2 linked regions of the Chelatococcus sp. HY11 genome follow. The protein of the gene in region 1 interacts with the protein of each later gene in a pairwise test. Links are inferred from orthologs where the notes say so. Each region holds a gene or a part of one and is shown on either strand. Other genes may lie near its edges. The genes, in order: rho and hfq.

What was found.
Region 2: the proteins of rho (region 1) and hfq interact in binary tests that used the Escherichia coli proteins (3 or more experiments, as listed by UniProt). The link is inferred for Chelatococcus sp. HY11 from one-to-one orthologs.

Annotation. Positions count from the first base shown.
Region 1 is NZ_JAHBRX010000001.1:3,398,792-3,409,545, reverse strand. What follows is about bases 5,065-8,008. They hold rho (transcription termination factor Rho), read right to left. Parts: upstream 7,198-8,008; coding sequence 5,932-7,197; downstream 5,065-5,931. Other genes in these bases: hemE (uroporphyrinogen decarboxylase), read right to left, coding at 7,839-8,008; hemJ (protoporphyrinogen oxidase HemJ), read right to left, coding at 7,412-7,834; KIO74_RS15515 (DUF4214 domain-containing protein), read right to left, coding at 5,065-5,685. Also shown: tRNA uridine-5-carboxymethylaminomethyl(34) synthesis enzyme MnmG, read right to left, coding at 1-1,119; tRNA uridine-5-carboxymethylaminomethyl(34) synthesis GTPase MnmE, read right to left, coding at 1,200-2,531; KIO74_RS15520 (thioredoxin domain-containing protein), read left to right, coding at 2,638-4,635; more of KIO74_RS15515, read right to left, coding at 4,750-5,064; more of hemE, read right to left, coding at 8,009-8,891; KIO74_RS15495 (pyruvate, water dikinase regulatory protein), read left to right, coding at 9,331-10,161; KIO74_RS15490 (Maf family protein), read left to right, coding at 10,158-10,754. UniProt on the Escherichia coli protein: Facilitates transcription termination by a mechanism that involves Rho binding to the nascent RNA, activation of Rho's RNA-dependent ATPase activity, and release of the mRNA from the DNA template.
Region 2 is NZ_JAHBRX010000001.1:1,058,738-1,069,535, forward strand. What follows is about bases 2,830-5,817. They hold hfq (RNA chaperone Hfq), read right to left. Parts: upstream 4,459-5,817; coding sequence 4,201-4,458; downstream 2,830-4,200. Other genes in these bases: hflX (GTPase HflX), read right to left, coding at 2,830-4,200; ntrX (nitrogen assimilation response regulator NtrX), read right to left, coding at 4,703-5,817. Also shown: KIO74_RS05035 (hypothetical protein), read left to right, coding at 666-1,034; KIO74_RS05040 (PRC-barrel domain-containing protein), read right to left, coding at 1,277-1,645; mazG (nucleoside triphosphate pyrophosphohydrolase), read left to right, coding at 1,968-2,807; more of hflX, read right to left, coding at 2,815-2,829; more of ntrX, read right to left, coding at 5,818-6,073; KIO74_RS05065 (sensor histidine kinase NtrY-like), read right to left, coding at 6,070-8,328; ntrC (nitrogen regulation protein NR(I)), read right to left, coding at 8,741-10,186; KIO74_RS05075 (two-component system sensor histidine kinase NtrB), read right to left, coding at 10,192-10,798. UniProt on the Escherichia coli protein: RNA chaperone that binds small regulatory RNA (sRNAs) and mRNAs to facilitate mRNA translational regulation in response to envelope stress, environmental stress and changes in metabolite concentrations.

The sequences.
Region 1 (10,754 bases):
GCCGGTCGTACCATTGATCTGACCCGCCAAGAAAAGACCGCCGCAGGTCTTGACCTCCAAAGTCGCCCTCAGATTGCGCGGATCGACATAGTCATACTCGATCGCATAGCCAGGCCGGAGAATGGTAGCCTTCTCCAACCCGGGTATTGTGGCAATGAAGGCACGCTGTACATCCTCAGGCAGGGACGTAGAAATGCCATTCGGATAGACTGTGGGATCATCCAGCCCTTCCGGCTCCAGAAAGATCTGGTGGCCATCCCGATCGCCGAAGCGGGTAATCTTGTCTTCCACCGAAGGACAGTAACGGGGGCCTCTACCGGTAATTGAACCGGAGTACATCGCCGACCGGTGGATGTTTTGCCGGATGACCGCGTGGGTCGCCTCGGTCGTCCGGGTAATGCCACACGCGATTTGCGGCGTTACGATCCGGTTGGTCAGCGTCGAGAAAGGTTCTGGCGGATCATCGCCGGCCTGCATCTCCACAGCAGACCAATCGATCGTCCGGCCGTCCAGGCGGGCCGGGGTCCCTGTCTTCAACCTCCCGAGCGAAAGCCCGAGGCTCATCAAGCTGGCCGAAAGGCCATTCACGGGTGGCTCCCCATAGCGTCCGCCTGCCTGCCTGAACTCTCCGATATGGATCAACCCGCGCAGGAATGTGCCAGTCGTAATAACGATAGCGCCACAGGCCAGGCGGCGCCCATCGCCGAGTTGCACGCCGGACACGCAATTGTCCGAGAAGATAATGGAATCGACTTCAGCTTCCAGAAGCGACAGGTTCGGGGTCGCTGCCAAGGCTTCCTGCACGGCGCGGGCATAGAGCTTCCGATCCGCTTGAGCCCGCGGGCCACGCACGGCCGGTCCCTTGCGGCGGTTGAGAACCCGGAACTGTATTCCAGCCACGTCGGCCGCGCGAGCCATGACCCCATCCAGGGCATCGATCTCGCGCACGAGATGACCCTTGCCAAGGCCACCGATCGCCGGATTGCATGACATCGCGCCGATGGTCGCTTGGCTATGCGTGACCAGAACGGTTCGCGCGCCAAGACGCGCGGAGGCGGACGCAGCCTCAGTCCCGGCATGACCACCGCCCACCACAACGACATCAAACTTGGTCAACATTTGGATCTCCGTGCGATCCCAGAGCGTCATGACGCTTGTACGCGAAATGCGTTTCACGTGAAACAGCGCGAAGCGGTGCCCTACTTCCCGATGCAGAATGACGAAAAGACTCGGTCGAGAATCTCCTCCACCCCGACATGCCCTGTTACGCGACCAAGGCCGCGTAGAGCAAGCCGCAAGTCTTCCGCGAAAAGCTCGGGTGGTTTGGCGGGCTCCAAACCTCTTTCGAGAGCCGAGAGCGCGGCTGTGAGCGCATTACGATGGCGTTCACGGGTCACAAGCGCTGAGCCGTTTCCCAGCGCCTCGCGCGCACGATCAGCGATCACGTGCAACAACTGTGCGATCCCTTGATCTCTTGTCGATGAAATCGCAAGGCCATCAAAGCCGACCGGCGCTTCCCGCAGATCACGTTTCGTCCATACCCGTAACGTAGGCGCTTGCCATTCGGATGGTTGCGGGGGCGAATCGAGGGCCTCGAGCGCAAGCACCAGGTCAGCCCGCTCGGCGCGGACGAGGGCCCGTCGAATCCCCTCCGTCTCAATCAGGTCCTCGGTTGAGCGGAGCCCAGCCGTGTCGACGAGCATTACGGGCAGCCCATCGATATCGAGCGCTGCTTCCAATACATCCCTGGTCGTACCCGGAACAGGGGTAACGATCGCCGCCTCTCTCTGAAGCAGACGATTGAACAACGTGGACTTGCCGGCGTTCGGTGCGCCCGCGATGACCACGGTGAAGCCCTCACGCAGCCGTTCGCCCCGACGGCCATCCGAGATCGCCGCGGCGATCTCTGCACGAACCTGCGCCACACGTGGCCCTACCCCGTCAACCAAATTGTCGGGCACATCCCCTTCGTCCGAGAAATCAAGTTCAGCCTCGACCTCGGCCAGGCAGTCCGCTAACCGGTCCCGCCAGCCCATTGTGACGGCGGAAAGGGCACCGTCCATTTGACGCAAGGCCTGCCGACGCTGCAACTCAGTCTCCGCGTCCACAAGATCCGCGATGCCCTCCGCCTCGCTCAGATCGAGACGCCCGGCGAGAAAGGCGCGGCGCGAGAACTCGCCCGGCTCGGCGAGCCGACAACGCGGTATGTCCAGCAGGGCTGCCATGACGGCCTTGATGACCGCCGTACCGCCGTGGAGGTGAAACTCCGCCATGTCTTCGCCGCTGAAACTCGCGGGCCCTGGGAACCAGAAGACAAGCGCGTGATCGAGAACCTCGCCGGTCCCTGGCGCGCGCAGCGAGCGAAGGGAAGCCCGGCGGGGATCTGGGCAGCCACCGGCGATCGTTTCGAGAGCGAATCGGCTTCCGGGGCCCGACAAGCGCAGGATCGCCACGGCGGAACGAACCTGCCCGGTCGCGAGCGCAACGATCGTTTCCCGCCCCCCGGCGTTTTCATGATGGGTCGGAGCCATATTGGTCATCACGGAACGAAGTCAGCCCTTCAGGATTACGACGGCGAGGCCTAGTTTGATCGGCAAATCATGCGACAATGACACCGAGTGAGGACGGAGCGTTGATATGAACCGCCTGGGTGACCAGACAAGTCCCTATCTCCTGCAGCATAGTGACAACCCCGTCGATTGGTGGCCTTGGGGATCGCAAGCGCTTGCCGAAGCGAGGCGTCTGGGCAAGCCGATTCTGCTGTCGGTCGGATACGCGGCTTGCCACTGGTGCCACGTCATGGCGCACGAGAGCTTCGAAGACGCGGCGACCGCCGCCGTGATGAACGAACTCTTCGTCAATATCAAGGTGGATCGCGAGGAGCGTCCGGACGTCGACCAGATCTATATGCAGGCCCTTCACATGTTGGGAGAACAGGGGGGCTGGCCGCTCACCATGTTCCTAACGCCCGAGGCTGAGCCATTCTGGGGCGGGACCTACTTCCCAAAGACAGCCCAGTTCGGGCGCCCCGCGTTTGTGTCCGTTCTCAAAGAGGTAGCCCGGCTTGTCCGGGAGGAGCCGGTACGGATCGCCCATAACCGGAATGCCCTGTTGCAGAATTTGCGCGCGACGGTCGCCGCGAGCCCCGACGCCTCCTTTGGTGGGCAGTGGCTCGGAGAGGTGGGGTCGGCACTCAAGCGCGCTTTCGATCCGGTCAGCGGCGGCTTGAAAGGCGCCCCGAAGTTTCCCAACCCCATGCTTCTCGAATTCCTGTGGCGCTGGTCTCAAGCGCAAGGCGATGCGGAAGCGGAAGCCTTGTTTCAGTTCTCGCTGGAACAGATGGCTCGCGGGGGCATCCATGATCACCTCGGCGGCGGCTTCGCGCGCTACTCTGTCGATGATCGATGGCTCGTGCCGCATTTCGAGAAGATGCTCTACGACAATGCCCAGCTGCTGCCTCTCTTCGCCCTAGCAGCCTCCCAGACGGGTCATACCGTCTTCAAGGAGGCGGCCGAGGGCATCGTCAGCTGGCTTGAGCGTGAGATGCGCATGCCAGGCGGTGCCTTCGCGGCAAGCCTCGATGCGGATTCGGAGGGAGAGGAAGGCAAGGCCTATGTTTGGACCGAACCCGAAATCGATGCGATCCTGGGGTCAGACGCCGCCCTGTTCAAGGCCGTCTACGGCGTGACGCCCGGAGGCAATTGGGAAGGCCATACCATCCTCAACCGCCAGAACGACTTTGTCCCTGACCCCCGACAGATGACCAAGCTGGAAGGTCTCAGGGAGCGTGTTCTGGACTATCGAAGCCGACGTCCGCAGCCCGCTCGGGACGACAAGATCCTCGCCGACTGGAACGGATTGGTGATCGTCGGGCTCGTCCGCGCGGGATTACTTCTCGACCGCCCGGACTGGATAGAAACCGCCCAGGGCGCGTATCGTTTCATAAACGAATCGATGGTGCGGGACGGTCTTCTGGGCCATAGCTGGCGGGATGGCCGTCTGCTTTTCCCCGGTTTCGCCACCGATCACGCCGCATTGATGCTGGCGGCTCTAACGCTTTATGAGGCGACGGGAGGCCCGCACTATCTGGACGATGCCGTGCGTTGGCGAACAGCGTTAAAAGATCGTTACGCTGACGAATCGGGTTTGCTCTTCCTGGTTGCCGACAGCGCTGATGATCTTGTCGTGCGCCCACGACCGACGATGGATGAAGCGACGCCGAATGCCAACGGCCTGTACGCGGAAGCCTTGGCCAGACTGGCGGCACTCGCACCTTTCGAAGGCGCCGGCGAGGAACTGTCGATGCTCGCTGGCCATGCCAAGGTAGCACCCTTAAATCACGCGTCGATCCTGAACGGCCTGGATTTTCATATCCATGGCGCGGCTATCGTCGTCGCGGGATCCGAAAGAGAGGCGCTGCTCGCGGCGGCCAGGTCCGTTCCATATCCGAATCGGACAATCATGGAGTTGCGAGATGTCCATGCCCTTGCCGCTGGGCACCCGGTGAGGGCGCAATCCGAGAGAGCTGGGCGGGGAAGTGCCTTCATATGCCGGGGGCAGGCCTGTTCCCTACCGATCAGCGATCCAGTCGTACTGGTAGAATTGCTAAGCCCATCTTCGGATAAGACGGACTAGTTTGCAAAAACCCCGCGGCAATTTGCAGTCGCGGGGTGGTGAGGAGGAGCCGGCTTCCCGGCTCAACGGCCGCGCGACACGCGGTCAGCGAGAGAGTCGCGCGGTGCGAAATCCTCAGGCAAAGTACCAATCACTGGTAGACGCGTTCCAGGCGAGCGAGTGCAGATAGTCGCTCTGGCTCACGTTCTCGGGACTATCGGCGAAAGCGATAAGAAGGTTCTCGCGACTGAATCCGTTCTGCAGCTGGCTGATCCAGAAAGCTGCCCCGGCGCTGTCACTGGCCCGGCCAAGTACGTTCTCATACATCACCTCGACCAAATCAGCGTTGGTCATGGTGTACGCGTTTCCGTAGGCCTTCGTGAATTCGGCGCTTTTCAGAAGCGAGCCCGCGATGTCCGTCTCCGGGACGCCGCTCGCCTGCAGGTCATACCAGAAGTTGAGGCCCGCAATATCGGCCTTGCGGCCGAGGCCAGCCTCATAAAGACGTCCGACGCCTTCGGCATCCGCCTTGTTGGAACCGAAGACTTCCTGCTCGCGATGGAAATTGATGGTGTCGTTGGCATCATTGGACAGGAAACCACTGAGACCGAGGCCACCCAATCCTTCCCAGGGAATGTCACCGATGTAGCTTCCTTTTTCGGGCAGGTAATAGGCGATTTCGCCCCAGCTCAGACTGACGTCATTGAAATGGTAGAGCTCGACCTGTCGGCCCGGATCAAGCCAGTCGAGAACGATGACCGACGTATCACTGGCGGTATCCCAGAGAACGAGATGGCGATTATCGATCGTCGCGATGTGGCTCGTCGATGACGACCACGAGATGCCCCGCATCGTCACATAATCATCTCCGCCACTATCCGAGATGATCATGTCACCGCTTACGATATAGCCGTCCTCGCCCTTGCCGCCCATGGCGAGATTGAAACCCCCCCGTGCGGTGCTCTCGATCGTATCGTTGCCGCCATACCCGTAGGCGACGGAATAGGAACTCCCCAACGTCAGGTAGTCCCGAAACGAAACACCACTTGTCGGTGTCAAATTGATAACCATGCCAGAATTCCCGCTTTGACTGCGCCTTTGCCCCGTTCCGGGATAGACCGAGGTCCCCCGTGGCAAGTTCGCAAGTGTCGAGCCGGCTTTCCGCCAGAGGGTTTGTGCTGCCGGCCGGAGCGTGGGATCGGCAGCGCACAGGGCACAAAAAACCGCCGGAGCAAAACCCCGGCGGTTTTTTTGAATGGAGGGGTCGGGGGCAACCGATCGAAGCGGCGGCCTTGATCCCCGGCAGCCTTTCGATCCTCAGGTATTCATCGAATCGAAGAATTCGCCGTTGGACTTGGTCTGCCGCAGCTTGTCGAGCAGGAACTCGATGGCATCGACCGTACCCATCGGATTGAGAATCCGCCGGAGCACATAGGTCTTCTTGAGGATGTCCGCCGGCGTAAGCAGTTCCTCCTTGCGCGTGCCGGAACGGGTAATGTCCAGCGCCGGGAAGACGCGCTTGTCGGAAACCTTGCGGTCGAGAATGATTTCCGAGTTACCCGTGCCCTTGAACTCCTCGAAGATCACTTCGTCCATGCGGCTGCCGGTATCGATCAGCGCGGTCGCGATAATGGTCAGCGAACCGCCTTCCTCGATATTGCGAGCCGCACCGAAAAAGCGCTTCGGCCGCTGCAAGGCGTTCGCATCCACACCGCCGGTCAACACCTTGCCTGAAGACGGCACGACCGTGTTGTAGGCGCGACCGAGTCGGGTGATGGAATCGAGCAGGATGACCACGTCACGGCCATGCTCGACCAGGCGCTTCGCCTTCTCGATGACCATCTCGGCCACCTGCACGTGGCGTGCGGCCGGCTCGTCGAAGGTGGAGGAAATCACCTCGCCCTTCACCGAGCGCTGCATGTCGGTGACTTCCTCAGGCCGCTCGTCGATGAGCAGGACGATGAGGTAGCACTCGGGATGATTCGTGGTGATCGACTGGGCGATATTCTGCAGAAGGACCGTCTTGCCGGTACGCGGCGGCGCCACGATGAGGGCGCGCTGGCCTTTGCCGATCGGCGAGACAATGTCGATGATCCGGGCCGAGTAGTCCTTCTTGGTCGGATCCTCGAGCTCGAGACGCAACCTCTCGTCGGGATAGAGCGGCGTCAGGTTGTCGAAGTGAACCTTGTGCCGGATCTTCTCCGGATCCTCGAAATTGATCGTGTTGACCTTGAGCAGCGCGAAATAGCGCTCGCCTTCCTTCGGACCACGGATAGGGCCCTCGACCGTGTCACCGGTGCGAAGGCCGAAACGGCGGATTTGCGAGGGCGAAATGTAGATATCGTCCGGCCCCGGCAGGTAGTTGGAATCGGACGACCGGAGAAATCCGAATCCGTCCTGAAGGACCTCGACGACGCCTTCGCCGATGATTTCGATTTCACGCGCAGCCAGCTGCTTCAAAATCGCAAACATCAATTCCTGTTTGCGCATGATGCTGGCGTTTTCGACCTCGAGCTCCTCGGCTGAAGTCAAAAGCTCGGTTGGCGTCTTGGACTTGAGGTCCTGAAGCTTGATCTCCCGCATGGAGACTCTCTCAAAATGTAAGGGGCATGCCTGGGGAAGGCTGGCCACGGTAAGAAGGGGAACTAACAGGCAGAAGGGCAGCGGCTAGGAATAACAAGCTACCGGAAGAGGCGTCGCGTGGTAGAAACCCACGGCATCCGCCAACCTGTTTCAAGGAAGGATGGGAATTCCATATCCGTTTTTGAAGTGGCTCTCAAGCCCCACCGTCAAGGCTTCAAAAAGGTTTGACGACAACCAGTATCACAATCCCGATCATCAGAAGGGTCGGTATCTCGTTCACAATACGATAGAATCGCGCCTTATGCTTGCGAATGTCGCCCGCGAGCCTGCGCTGTTCGCCAGCAAAAAAACCGTGAATGCCAGACAAAAGAACAACCAGAAGCAGCTTCCCGTGAAGCCAGCCGGATGAGAACCAGCCCCCGCTATAGGCTATGTAGAGGCCGGAAATCCACGTCGCGATCATGGCGGGATTGATGATCGCCTTCAAAAGGCGCCGCTCCATGACCTTGAAGGTCTCGGAGCGGTCGGAACCCACGGGCGCCTCCGCGTGGTAGACAAAGAGACGGGGCAAATAGAGCATGCCCGCCATCCAGGCGATAACGGAGATGACGTGGAAGGCTTTGATCCATTCATACATGGGATCAACCTAACCCGCCGCGCACCCGCTTGACGAGCCTTTCAACATGCGGAATCGGGGTCTGCGGCAGAATGCCATGGCCAAGGTTGAAGATATGGGGACGCCCGCCGAGCGCCTCCAGGATCAAATCGATAGCCCGGTCAAGCGCTGTGCCGCCTGACAGAAGAACTTCTGGGCTGAGGTTGCCCTGCACCGGCCGAATAGCCTGAACGGCGCGAGCCTGGTCCAATCCCAGACCCTGGTCCAATCCCACCGCATCGACCCCGCTCTCGCCAGCAAAAAGCGGATAGAAAGGTCCGCTGCCCTTCGGAAAGCCAATGATCCGCGCCCCGGGAACCTCGGCGCGGACGCCGTCGACGATCCGCGCGATCGGCTCCAGGCACCACCGGCGGTAGAGCGCTTCGTCACTGATGAGCGCGCCGGCCCAACTGTCGAAGATCTGGACCGCGTCCGCGCCCGCCTGGAGCTGGCTAACCAGATAACGCGTCGACTGCGCGACCAGGCGGTCGATGATCGCCCTGAAGAGCACGGGATCCCGCGCGGCGAGATCAAGCGCCGGCGCCTGGTCTGGCGTCCCTCTGCCGGCAACCATATAGGTCGCGACCGTCCACGGTGCCCCACAGAAACCAAGCAGGGCCGTCTCGCGCGGCAATGCGGCTCTCACCCGTGAGACGGTCTCAAGGACCGCTCCAACCTTCTCAGGATCGAGGTCTTCGCGCAGCGCCGCAAGGTCCTTCGTCGTCGCGACCGGCTTGAGCCGTGGTCCCTCGCCCTCGACGAACCACAGATCCTGCCCGAGCGCGTGCGGCACGACCAGGATATCACTGAACAGGATGGCGGCGTCGAAGCCGAACCGACGGATGGGCTGAAGAGTGACCTCGGTGGCGAGGCTGGGGGTGTAGCAGAGGTCGAGAAACGATCCGGCTTCCGCGCGCAGAGCGCGATATTCCGGGAGATAACGCCCGGCCTGGCGCATCATCCAGAGAGGAGGAGGGGTCATCGTTTCCCCGGAGAGCGTCCGGAGGATAGGGGAGTGCTGGCTTTGGGAGGCTTGCAGGACGCTGGTCACACCATCTCTCTCTTCAAATCTAATCTTATTTTAGAGTCTAGATTCTGTTGTTTCTACTGGTCAGGGCATGACACATGCGCCAAGGCCGTCCACAAGCCGTCCCCAGATTGCTCGCCAGGGTGGGGGATGGATGAACGGGCGGAAGAGCCGCCGCATATCTTAACAAACCGTTAATCTTCATCGTTTGTTAACGATTGCGGCGTGATTGAGTCGGGACTATCCCCGTTGACGGGATCCAACCCCGGTGGAATCCGTCCATAGGAAGCTCGCTGTTGATCGCTCGGGCTACTCAAGCCACAGTGTGGCGGCGGTCCTTGGTGCGGGCTGGAGTTCTCCACAGCCGTCAACGCTTCATCCACTTGGCTGTCAGATGGCCTGGCGTGGCGGCCGTCCGCTTCGTCCGGCGCAGGAAGATCGGGAAAAACCCTTGAGTCGCAGCTACTTCCATATTCATCTCGTATCCGATTCGACCGGTGAGACCCTCATCGCGGTCAGCCGTGCCGCAGCCGCCCAATACGAGGGGATCTCGGCGATCGAGCATGTCTATCCCTTGGTGCGATCCAAGGCGCAGCTGGAGCGGGTCATCGCGGAGATCGATGTCGCTCCGGGTATCGTCCTTTACACCCTGGTGGAGCCGGATCTCGCTGCGATGTTGGAAGCGGCCTGCGCGGCGGCGAGTTCTCCCTGCCTCCACGTCCTCGATCCCGTCCAGCGGCTGTTCGAGTCCTATCTGGGCATGGCATCGCAGGCGCGCCCAGGCGCCCAGCATACGCTGAATGCCGATTATTTCCGGCGCATCGAGGCGATGAATTTCACGCTTATGCATGACGATGGGCAGATGGCGGATGATGTCGATGCGGCGGACGTAGTGCTGCTCGGCGTCAGCCGAACGTCAAAAACCCCGACCAGCATTTATCTGGCGAATCGCGGTATCAAGACAGCCAACATCCCCCTCGTGCCGGGCGTCCCCGTACCGCCGCAGGTGATGGAGGCACGCAAGCCCTTGATCGTCGGGCTGATCGCGACAGCCGAGCGTATTGTGGAAATCCGCCGCAACCGCCTGCTCAGCCTCCGCGCGGACGAAGATTCCGCCTATGTGGATCGCGATATGGTAGCGGAGGAAATAGCCCAGTCGCGCCGCCTGTGTTCCCGAAACAACTGGCCGGTGATCGATGTCACACGCCGCTCCATCGAGGAGACGGCGGCGACGATCATCGAGCTGCACCGCGATCATCGTTTGAAGTTCATTGCCCTATGATAGCGTCGAACCTCTGGCTCTCGCCCGCGCCGCTGATCCTGGCATCAACCAGCGCGACACGGCGCGCTCTCGTCGATGCGGCGGGAATTCCCGTGGAAACGGAGGATCCGGCGGTCGATGAACGCGCTATCGAGGCGCCACTCAAGGCGGCCGGCGCCTCGCCACGAGATGTGGCCTTGAGCCTTGCCTGCGCCAAAGCGCTTGCGGTCAGCCAACGCCATCCGGGGCGGCTCGTGCTTGGAGGAGACCAGACGCTGGATTGTGAGGGGACATCCTTCTCCAAGCCCGGCGACAGGGAGGCCGCGCATCGCCAGTTGATGGATCTCGCCGGACGCACGCATCATCTCCATGCCGCAGCGGCGCTGGCGCGGGATGGAGAGATCGTCTTCAAGACCGTATCAAGTGCCGCGCTCACCATGCGCGCCATGGACGCGGCATTCGTCTCGCGCTATCTCGCAGCCGCAGGGGAAGCAGTGACTCGCAGCGTGGGTGGCTATCAGCTCGAGGGGCTGGGTGTCCACCTGTTCACGGCGATCACCGGGGATCATTTCACCATTCTCGGTCTGCCCCTGCTCTCGATCCTTCCGGCGTTG
Region 2 (10,798 bases), 2.3 Mb from region 1 along the record:
ATCACTTCAGTTTCGTCCCATTGAGGTACGAGACTGAACCTTCTCCGTGATATCCGACACCTGTCCACGGATTGAGGGCGGTTAGCTCAGTTGGTAGAGCATCTCGCTTACACCGAGAATGTCAGCGGTTCGAGCCCGTTACCGCCCACCATCATCTTTGCCCTTTTCGGGTCAGATCCCAGCGTGCGCTGAGTCCGCGCTGCTTCCGCTTGCGGTGCAAGCTCCCTTGGTGCTTCGGGATTCCATGCGCATTTGGGGCAGGACGCCCTCAATCACTGCCTTGTGAGCACCCGAACTACGCCTTCATTCAAGACGGTGAAATTTGGCAGCTTGGCCGTTCCTGGCGGCAGCGCCGCCGTCGCCCTCGATGAGGACGGCGGATATAAGGCGTTTGCGCCCATCTTGCAGCCCTGCGCCCCGTATAATGAATTTTCAATGGAATGACGTGCTATATGAGGTCAGCGGTTCTACGCGCATACCGGCCTGTTCGCTTGCGTATAGCATCTCCCAAACTTGACAGCCCGCCCTGCCTTCATTCAACATTTGGGCATAGTTCGCTCGATTATGTGGCTGCATCCGGAACACAGATGCTGCAAATGCGTTATCCCTATAGATATTGGAGTATCTTGGCTCTCCGCTGAGATACGGCGAGAGGAGACGCTTACATGCATCACGGCATCAGGTCGACCTCTGACACCGATTATGCTCTCGCAGCGCTGAGAGTGGATCTCCGTGAGATCATGTCTGAGTTTCGCCCGCCCGTGGATAAGATAATCAATATTTTACATCGCTTAGAGCCTTTCGCCGCGACTGCAGAGCGTATCCGGTCTCGCAATGATCTCCTTTCTTTTTTCCAGGAGAAAAGCGATGAGGTCGATTTCGCTCCCGCGCTAGATTGCCGGTTCCCTTTCTTCTGGGGCCGCTTTTCGCGAGCTTGGCTTGAGGACGACGGCGCCACAGTGTCGCCGGATCCCACGGTTGTCAGTCTTTTCAGCGATCCACGAATCGGCCGCAGCAGACAGTCGCATCCTTAAAGATGCCTTGTCAGAGGGGCAGGGCACCTCCTCGCAATATGCTGTCGCCCTCATGGGACAATCGTTGCCAGCAAAAAAGGCCCTCGAAGCGGATGAGGCTTTGAAGGCCTTTAATTTTGGAATTTGCGATCGGCGGCGGTGTTGCCTTCATGCACTCGACTGACATAAAAAGGCCGCCGCTCCAGAATGAGCGGCGGCCACGTCTGTTATGGACAATTATGGGCACGGACAGTTATGGGCGATTATATTCCCCAATATGGGTTCACGCCGTAGTAGTCGTGAAGGCGACGTTCGTAGGAACGATCTCCCCAATCCGGGGTGTCGCGCGCCTCATAATGTGGTGCGCCTTCAAGCTGTTCGCGGCTTAAATTCACCACGTAGCCGCCCTTGGCGGTATCATACGTCAATGTTGACCATGGTAGCGGATGGTATTGCTCACCAATGCCAAGAAAACCACCAAAGGACATAACAGCGTAGGCCACCTTGCCGCTCACCTTGTCGATCATCACACTTGATATCTCGCCAAGATGTTCTCCCGAACCATTATATACCTCGGTTCCCGAGACTTTATCGGAGCCGATCAGGTTCGTTGTTTCAGCTGTGTGATCCACTTTCGTCTCCCATATGTTTTGCTGTTATTATACAAACGTCGTTCGGCCGCGCTGGTTCCACAGCCTGCGGGAGGTGTTCGACGGTTGAGATGACACAGGCATGGGAGAGAACAAAGCCGAAGCCCTTGAGTTCCATAATGCGCCTTATGCGAAATTGGGGCTTGAGCTTTGCGCAACGCATTGACCGACGATCATGTCTTGAAACGTCTGCCTTCCCGTGATCCAACTCCCACAGTCTGGCCTGATTGTGAGCCATGGCTTGGAGAGCCAATGTCCGGTGTCACATGGCTTGCCTAGCCCGCAGAACTGTTGTGGAGATCGGATGAAGGCCTCTCGGGATATCGACCAGCTCCTTGCGATCATGGCCGCGCTGCGAACGCCCGGCAGCGGATGCCCGTGGGATCTTGATCAGAACTTTGCGACGATTGCGCCTTACACGATTGAAGAGGCTTATGAGGTAGCCGATGCCATCGAGCGCGGCGATATGGACGATCTCCAGGAAGAGTTGGGCGATGTCCTCCTGCAGGTCGTGTTTCACGCGCGCATGGCCGAGGAGGCTGGCGAGTTTGCGTTCGGGGACGTGGTCGAGGCCATCACCGGCAAGCTTATCAGGCGGCATCCGCATGTCTTCGGTTCGGCACGAGATTTATCACCGGATGAGGTCAAGACGCTTTGGGATCGCATCAAGGCTGAGGAAAAGATCGAGCGCCGCCGCCGGCGTGAGGAACGCGGACTAGCCGACGAAGGTCGGGCGGGGCTCCTGGATGGCATAGCGAGGACACTCCCTGCCCTTACCCGCGCCGATAAGCTCCAGCGTAAAGCCGCCGGTGTGGGGTTCGATTGGTTGGAAGCGCGCGAGGTGGTGGCGAAGCTCCGCGAGGAACTAGACGAGATCGACGCAGCCTTAGGCATGGCCGACCCATCAGCGGTGGTCGAGGAAATCGGCGATTTGATATTCGCGGCCGTCAATTTGGCGCGCCATGCCGGCGGAGATGCCGAAGTCGCGCTTGCTCTGACAAATGCCAAGTTCGAGCGTCGATTCGCTTACATTGAACGGCAGCTCGCTTCCACGGGGCGGACCACCAAGGAAGCTAGCCTCGACGAGATGGAAGATCTCTGGCAGGAGGCCAAGCGCGACGAGAAATCTGCGAGCTCCGACTAAGAGGGCCTTACCGGATCCGCTTTGCTCCCGGACAACGCCTCAGCAAACGGGGCTCTTTTGCCTCCGCGATGCGGACAGCCAACAGGACACGGCCATCTTCGTCCGAACGCCGGTCCAGAATTTCAGCCTCCTCATAGAGCCAGTTCAGAACATCTCCGGCCTCTGGCTCCAAGACGACATGATAGATCGCGCGGCCATGCGCCAGCCTGGCTTCGATGGCGGACAACAGGGTATCCATCCCCTCCCCGCTGACGGCCGAGACCAGGACCGGCCGAAGTTCGGTCGGCCTGCGTGACGCGAGATTGTCCAGCTTGGCGCGTTCATCCGGCGCGAGGAGATCGGCCTTATTCCACACTTCGATCAGCCGTTGACCATTGCTTGGGTCAATGCCGAGTTCGCGAAGGATGGTCTCCACATCGCTCGCCTGGGCCTCGGTGTCGCCATGGGACACATCCCGGACATGCAGCAGCACGTCCGCCTCGATCACGTCTTCCAGCGTAGCCCGGAAGGCCGCGACCAGCATGGTCGGAAGATCGGAAATGAAGCCGACCGTATCCGAAAGGATGGCTTTCGAGCCGTGGGGCAGCTCAATCGCGCGGGCTGTCGGGTCGAGGGTCGCGAAAAGCAGGTCCTCGGCCATGACCTTGGCCGCAGACAAGCGATTGAACAGGGTCGACTTGCCGGCATTGGTGTAACCGACCAGAGCGATGATGGGATAAGGCACGCGGCGCCGGCTCTCTCGGTGCAGAGCGCGCGTCCGCTTGACATGTTCGAGGTCACGCTCGATGCGGCTCATCCGCTCCTGGATGAGCCGGCGATCCGTCTCAATCTGCGTCTCTCCAGGGCCTCCGAGAAAGCCGAATCCGCCGCGCTGCCGTTCAAGATGGGTCCATGAGCGGACAAGGCGGCTCTTCTGGTAGGTGAGATGAGCGAGTTCCACCTGGAGCGAGCCCTCGCGCGTGCGTGCCCGCTTGCCGAAGATGTCGAGGATGAGCCCCGTCCGGTCGATGACCTTGGCGCCAAGCGCCCGCTCGAGATTGCGCTGCTGCACCGGGGAGAGAGCGCAATCCATGATGACGAGATCGATCTCATCGGCTTTTACGGTGCCGGCCAGCTCCTCCACCTTGCCCGAGCCGAGATAGGTCGCGGGGCGGACATTGGCGAGGCTTAGCTGGATCGCACGGACGATCGTCACATCGATCGCCCGCGCCAGACCTACGGCTTCATCGAGCCGCGCAGCCGCATCCCGCGCCGTGTTCTCGCCACTGCGCTCGGATGTGCTGCGTGTCAGGTAGGGCCCGATCACGAGAACGCGGGTATTCTTGCCTTCTTGATCAACAGGGGAAGGCGGCGACGGTTGAAACGCGTCCTTACGCTTATCGGGTTGAGTCATTCAGACCTTTTCTGACCCCATATCGTCTGTCGGCTCGAACAGCTGGATCGGATGTCCAGGCATGATCGTCGATATAGCGTGCTTATAGACCAGCTGCGAGTGCCCATCGCGGCGCAGCAATACACAAAAGTTGTCGAACCAAGTCACAACACCCTGAAGCTTGACGCCGTTGACCAGGAAAATCGTCAGCGGGACCTTATTCTTGCGAAGGTGGTTGAGAAAAGTGTCCTGCAGGTTTTGCGCGCGTTCGCCCGCCATCTTGTTAAACCTTCTTCTTGCGCCGTGCTCGTCGGTCCTTGTTCGCTTACACGGCTTCTGTTGTTGCCTTTGCCTTTGCTGCCGGAAGGCTGCGCTGGCGCGGGACGCTCATAGACCGAGAATCGCATTACAAAGGGAGAAACGCTTCAAACGCAAGTATCTCTTGCCGCGCCGATGCGATTCTGGCTGTCGCGCCAGCATCGGTCCGGGCTTGTGCACGGGTGCGCGGCGCGGACGTGAGCTCTCAGGAGCCGATGCCGAGCGACTTCAACTTCCTGTGTAGGGCAGAGCGCTCCATACCGATAAATTCCGCAGTCCGCGAGATATTGCCCGAGAAGCGGTTGATCTGCGCCACGAGATATTCACGCTCAAAGATCTCGCGCGCGTCCCGCAACGACAAACTCATCAGCTTCTCTCCACCGCTGCCAGCAGGCGTGGTCGGCACAAGCGTCCCGATTTCGGCGGGCAAGAGATCGGCGGAAATCGCCGCATCGGGATCGCCGCCGGTCAATATCATCAACCGTTCCACATTGTTACGCAGTTGGCGCACATTGCCCGGCCAATCGTGCGATTGAAGCACCGCCATGGCGTCGTCGGCGATGACACGCTTGGCGAGTCCGGTGGCAACCGAAATCTGCTCCATGAAGAAGCTGATAAGTTCGGGTACGTCCTCCCGCCTCTCGGCCACAGACGGAATCCGGATCGGCACGACACCCAGCCGGTGGAAGAGATCCTCCCGGAAATGGCCCTCGGCTATTTCCTGGGTGAGATCGCGGCTCGTGGATGAGATGATGCGCACGTCGACGTGAACGCGCGTGGTGCCCCCTACCCGCTGGAAGTTCTGGTCCACCAGCACGCGCAGGATGCGGTTCTGCGTTTCCCGGGGCATGTCACCGACTTCGTCGATGTAAAGCGTACCGCCGTGGGCCTCCTCCAGCGCGCCGATGCGCCGGCCACGACCGTCGGTCGCCTCGACACCAAAAAGTTCGCTCTCCATCGTGTCGGGCGTGATCGCCGCCGCATTGATGACGATGAACGGGCCATTGGCTCGTTGCGAGTTCATATGCAGCGTGCGAGCCGCGAGCTCCTTGCCGGAGCCGGACGGGCCGCTGATCAGCACGCGTGCATTGGTCGGACCGACGCGCTCAATGGTCTGCCGCAGCTGGTTGATGATCGGGGATCGGCCTACCATTCGGCTGGTCTGCCCGGATCGCGTCCTGAGTTCGCGCACCTCCCGCTTCAGGCGAGAGGCCTCCAGCGCGCGCTCAGCCACCAGAACCAGGCGATCAGCCTTGAACGGCTTCTCAATGAAATCATACGCGCCGCGCTTGATGGCCGAGACCGCGGTTTCGATATTGCCATGCCCGGAGATCATGACGACCGGCACTTCCGGATTCTGCTCCTTGATGACGTCCAGCACCTGGAGACCGTCGAGACGGCTGCCTTGCAGCCAGATATCGAGGAAGACCAGCTGCGGCCGGCGGGATTCTATCGCGGCCAAGGCTTCATCCGAACCACCAGCCGTCCGCGTCCTATGGCCCTCGTCATCGAGTATGCCGCCTACGAGTTCACGAATATCCGCTTCGTCGTCGACGATGAGGATGTCGGCGCTCATCCAATTGCCCTTTGTTTGATGTCGTCCTTGCTGTCCGTTGACGCAACGCCACCACTGCCAGACCCGGAAATACCGGACTTGGGGAACCACATGCGGACACGCGCGCCCGGCCCCCCGGCGCTAACGCCGGGATGGTCGAGCAACTCGATGCCGCCGCCGTGGTCCTCGAGAATTTTGCCCACGATGGCGAGGCCGAGGCCCGTGCCGCCCTCGCGGGTCGTCATGTAAGGCTCAAGCAATCGCTGCCTGTGCTCCTTTGGAAAACCCTTGCCGTTGTCACTGACATCGATCGTGATGATGCCGTCCTGTTCGCGCACATTGATGTCGATCTGCCCGACGCCGCGCGTATTGCCATCGACCGCCATCACCGCCTCGGTCGCGTTCTTCACGATGTTGGTGACGGCCTGGGAAATCAGCCGGCGGTCGAAATAGGCGGTGATCCCCTCCTCCGGCAGTTTTTCGTTGAAGGTGATATCGGGCGTACCCACGCGCATCAGGAAGACGACCTGGCGCACCGTATCGACAACATCGTCCATCGCGTGGTTCGGCTTCGGCATCCGCGCGAAGGAGGAGAACTCATCGACCATGCGCTTGATGTCGTCGACCTGGCGGACGATCGTGGCGACGCATTGGTCGAAGATCGCGCGATCCTCGACGATAACCTTGCCGTATTTGCGACGGATGCGCTCGGCCGACAGCTGGATCGGCGTGAGCGGGTTCTTGATCTCATGGGCGATGCGCCGGGCAACGTCGGCCCAGGCTGATGTCCGCTGGGCGGAGACGAGGTCCGTTATGTCGTCGAGCGTGACGACAAAGCCCTTGTCCTGTCCCACCGCCTGTTCGCTGGTCACGCGTACGTTGAGCATGCGCTCGCGACCGTCACGATTCAGGGCCATCTGCCCCTGGATCAACTGTCTCTGCCGGCCAGCGAGCACCTCGTCGAGGAGGGGGGCCACTTCGGGCAGGGCCTCGACGATGGGCTTTCCGATGACCGAGCTGCCATCCGCCTGCAGGATCGCTTCCGCCGACGGGTTGACGATCGTGATCATGCCCGCCGCATCCGTGCCGATGACGCCGGCGGATACACCGGCGAGCACCGCTTCGTTGAAGCGCCGTCGCTTGTCGATCACATCGCTCGCCGCGACCAGACCATCGTGCTGCTGCCTGAGTTCGCTCGTCATCTTGTTGAACGTCGCGCCAAGATGCGCGAGATCGCCCTCCGCGCGCCGGATCGGCACCTGCACGTAGAAATTGCCGCTTGCGACCTGGTCCGTCGCGTGTATCAGCCGGCGGACGGGCATGACGAGCCGGTTGGCGAAGCTCAAGCCGAACCACACCGCCGACAAAAGCACGATGAGCGCGACCAGCGCGAACATCGATGCGAAGGCGATCTGGATGCCGAGCTTCTTTTCCTCGAGAGCTTGATAATAGGCGACACCTGTCTGCGCGGCGGCCGGGAACTCGACGGCACGCGGATCGACAGTTCGCGCTACATAAAGAAGTGTGGGCTCCGGCCAATCCAGCTTGATGAGCGAACGGAACAGGTTGCCAGACTGCGGAATGAGGCAGACCGGATCGGTGGTATTGGCGTCCTTGATATCCTCGTCCGACGGCGGCGAAAGATTTTCGAGCGACTTCTGCTCGATGCGCTCCAGCACCTTGCCGTCCTCGCTGACGAGCATGGCCGAGGGGAACCCGAGGAAGACCGAGCGCGACAACATGAAGTCGTGGAAAAGCTTGCGGTCTGCGTTGAACAGCACCTTGGCGCGATTGAGGTCGGCGGCCATCAATTCCGTTTCGCGCACCATGTTGCGGCATTGGCTATCACGATAAGCATGCGCGATCTCGACCGTATTGGTGATGAGCCCCTTGAGTGAACTGGTGAACCAGGGGTCGAGACCGCGTTCAAGCGTGATCGAAGCCACGATCGCGACAAGAATGGCCGGAAGCGCGGCCACCAGGCTGAACAGCGAGACGATGCGGACATGAAGGCCTGCCGCCGCCGCCCCCTCCCGCCTCGCCCTGAACAGGCTGTATGTCTCCCACAGGATGACCGAGACGAGGAGCAGGACGAGGATGCCGTTGATGAACAGCGCCCAGACGACAACGATATGCGTCGGCAGGATCGGCGTCATGCCGGCGAGCACGACGAAGGTCACAAGCGCCGAGATCAACGCCAGCGTGACCGCGACCGTTCCTAATATGCCGGATACGCGGGATTTGCGTTCCTTGGGAAGATCCGCCGATAAGCTCACGAAATAATGGCCCGCCGTTTCGCTATGATCGAATCGGTTGAATAGCACCGGACAATGATGCGGAGCTACAACACTGTTGTCGAATTGCGACATTCCCAAGGCAGCGCTGGGTCGGCGCCACAGGCAAAAGGGAGCCGATTGACAATCGGATTGCGCCTATGAGTTTGATATTTTCTTATTAAATCCAGTACGTTGTAGACATTTGTTACATAAATCTATCAGATGCGAGATTGCGCTGGTCAAAGGGCTCGTCGTGCAATTGTGGCGAGGCCATGTGCAGATAAATCACATGGCTTCGATGCAACAGGGGCAGCTTAACCTGCTGTCTGGCGAACGCGACGATCATGATGCGCGGCCCCCTGCCCCATCGGCGGTGGTTCTGATCGCCGCGTCGGCTGCTTTGAAGCTGCCTTTAGCGTGCCGGGGTACGCACCACCGATAGATCGAGATCCCGGATCTTCTTGCGCAGGGTATTACGATTGAGCCCCAGGAGTTCGGCGGCTCTGATCTGGTTTCCGCGCGTCGCCGCCAATGCCATGCCGATCAACGGCCCCTCGATCTCGCGCAGGATGCGGTGGTAGAGACCGGGGGGCGGCAGCGCATCCTTGAATCCGCCAAAATAGCGATTGAGGTGCCGTTCGACTGACGTGGCGAGTTGCTCGTCCTCCCGGGCCTCGCTCCCTTCCGGCGAACTGCTGGTGGAGGGCTCTAGTTCGGCGTCGATAATCGGGCCGGTGATGGTGTCCTGAGGGTAGAGCGCGGCCAGCCGCCGGACAAGATTTTCGAGCTCGCGCACATTGCCGGGCCAGCGATAGCGCTTCAGGCGGTCCATCGCATCGAGGTCGATCTGCTTGTGAGGCAAACCCTCGCGCGCCACCAGCGTGAAGAAATGGCGGATGAGATCCGGCACATCTTCCGCCCTCTCGCGGAGCGGGGGAAGGCGCAGCGGCACCACATTGAGCCGAAAGAACAGGTCCTCGCGGAAAATGCCCTGCTGGATGGAAATCCGCAGGTCCTTGTTGGTGGCCGCGATGATGCGAACATTGGTCTTGATCGGCGTGCGGCCGCCGACGGTCGTATATTCACCCTGCTGCAGGACGCGCAGAAGACGCGTCTGCGCTTCCATCGGCATATCGCCGATCTCGTCGAGGAACAGCGTGCCGCCCTCGGCCTGCTCGAAGCGGCCGGCGCTGCGCTGGGTCGCGCCGGTGAAGGCGCCCTTCTCATGGCCGAACAGCTCGGACTCGATGAGGTCGCGCGGGATGGCCGCCATATTGATGGCGACGAAAGGGCCTGTGCGGCGCTTGCCATAGTCATGCAGCGCGCGGGCAACGAGCTCCTTGCCGGTGCCGGATTCGCCGGTGATCATGACCGTAAGATCCGTCGGCATCAACCGCGCCAGCGCCCGGTAGATCTCCTGCATGGCCGGGGAACGGCCGACCAGCGGAATATCCTCGCCATCGGCATCGCCGAGGCTCTTCGCCTGCCCGCGCGGCCGCGACAGTGCGCGCGCGACGATGGAGACCAGTTCCTTCAGGTCGAAGGGTTTCGGCAAATATTCATAGGCACCCCGCTCGGACGCTCGGATCGCCGTCATGAAGGTATTCTGCGCACTCATGACGATGACGGGAAGGTCCGGACGCAGCTTCTTTATCCGCGGCAGCACGTCGAAGGCGTTCTCGTCCGGCATCACCACGTCGGTGATCACCAGATCGCCTTCGCCCTGGCTTACCCAGCGCCAGAGCGTCGCTGCATGTCCTGTGGACCTGACGTCATAGCCCGCCCGCGCCAATGCCTGGTTCAGCACCGTGCGGATGGCGGTATCGTCATCGGCGACAAGAATGCTGCCTCTCGCCATATTACTCATTCCTCCGAGCCACGCCCATCGCGGGCCAGATACATGGGCATCAACACCCGAAACGTCGTACGGTGCACACCAGCGTCGCATTCCACGACGCCGCCATGGTCACCGATGATCTTCGCAACCAAAGCAAGACCAAGGCCACTGCCGGAAGCCTTCGTGGTCACAAACGGGTCGAACAGGTTTGGCACGAGGTCCGGCGGGACGCCGGGCCCGTTGTCGCGAACGCAGATCTCGAGCGGCAGGCTGACGCGTTCGCCGGAGCCCGGCAATTGCAGCCGCATACCCGGCCGGAACGCTGTCGAGAGAATGATTTCACCGTCGAGCGCATCGCGCCCGATGGCTTCCGCCGCATTCTTGATGAGATTGAGGAATACCTGCACAAGCTGGTCGCGGTTGCCGAGCAGCGGCGGCAGCGAGGGGTCGTAGTCCTCAACGAAGCGGATATGCCGCGCAAAGCCCGACTGGGCCAGACGCTTCACGTGGTCGAATACGCCGTGAATGTTCACGGCCCCCCTCTCCACGGGCCGCTCATCCCCGAAAAGCTCCATTCTCTCGACGATTTTGACGATCCGATCGGTCTCGTCGCAGATCAGCTGCGTCAACAGA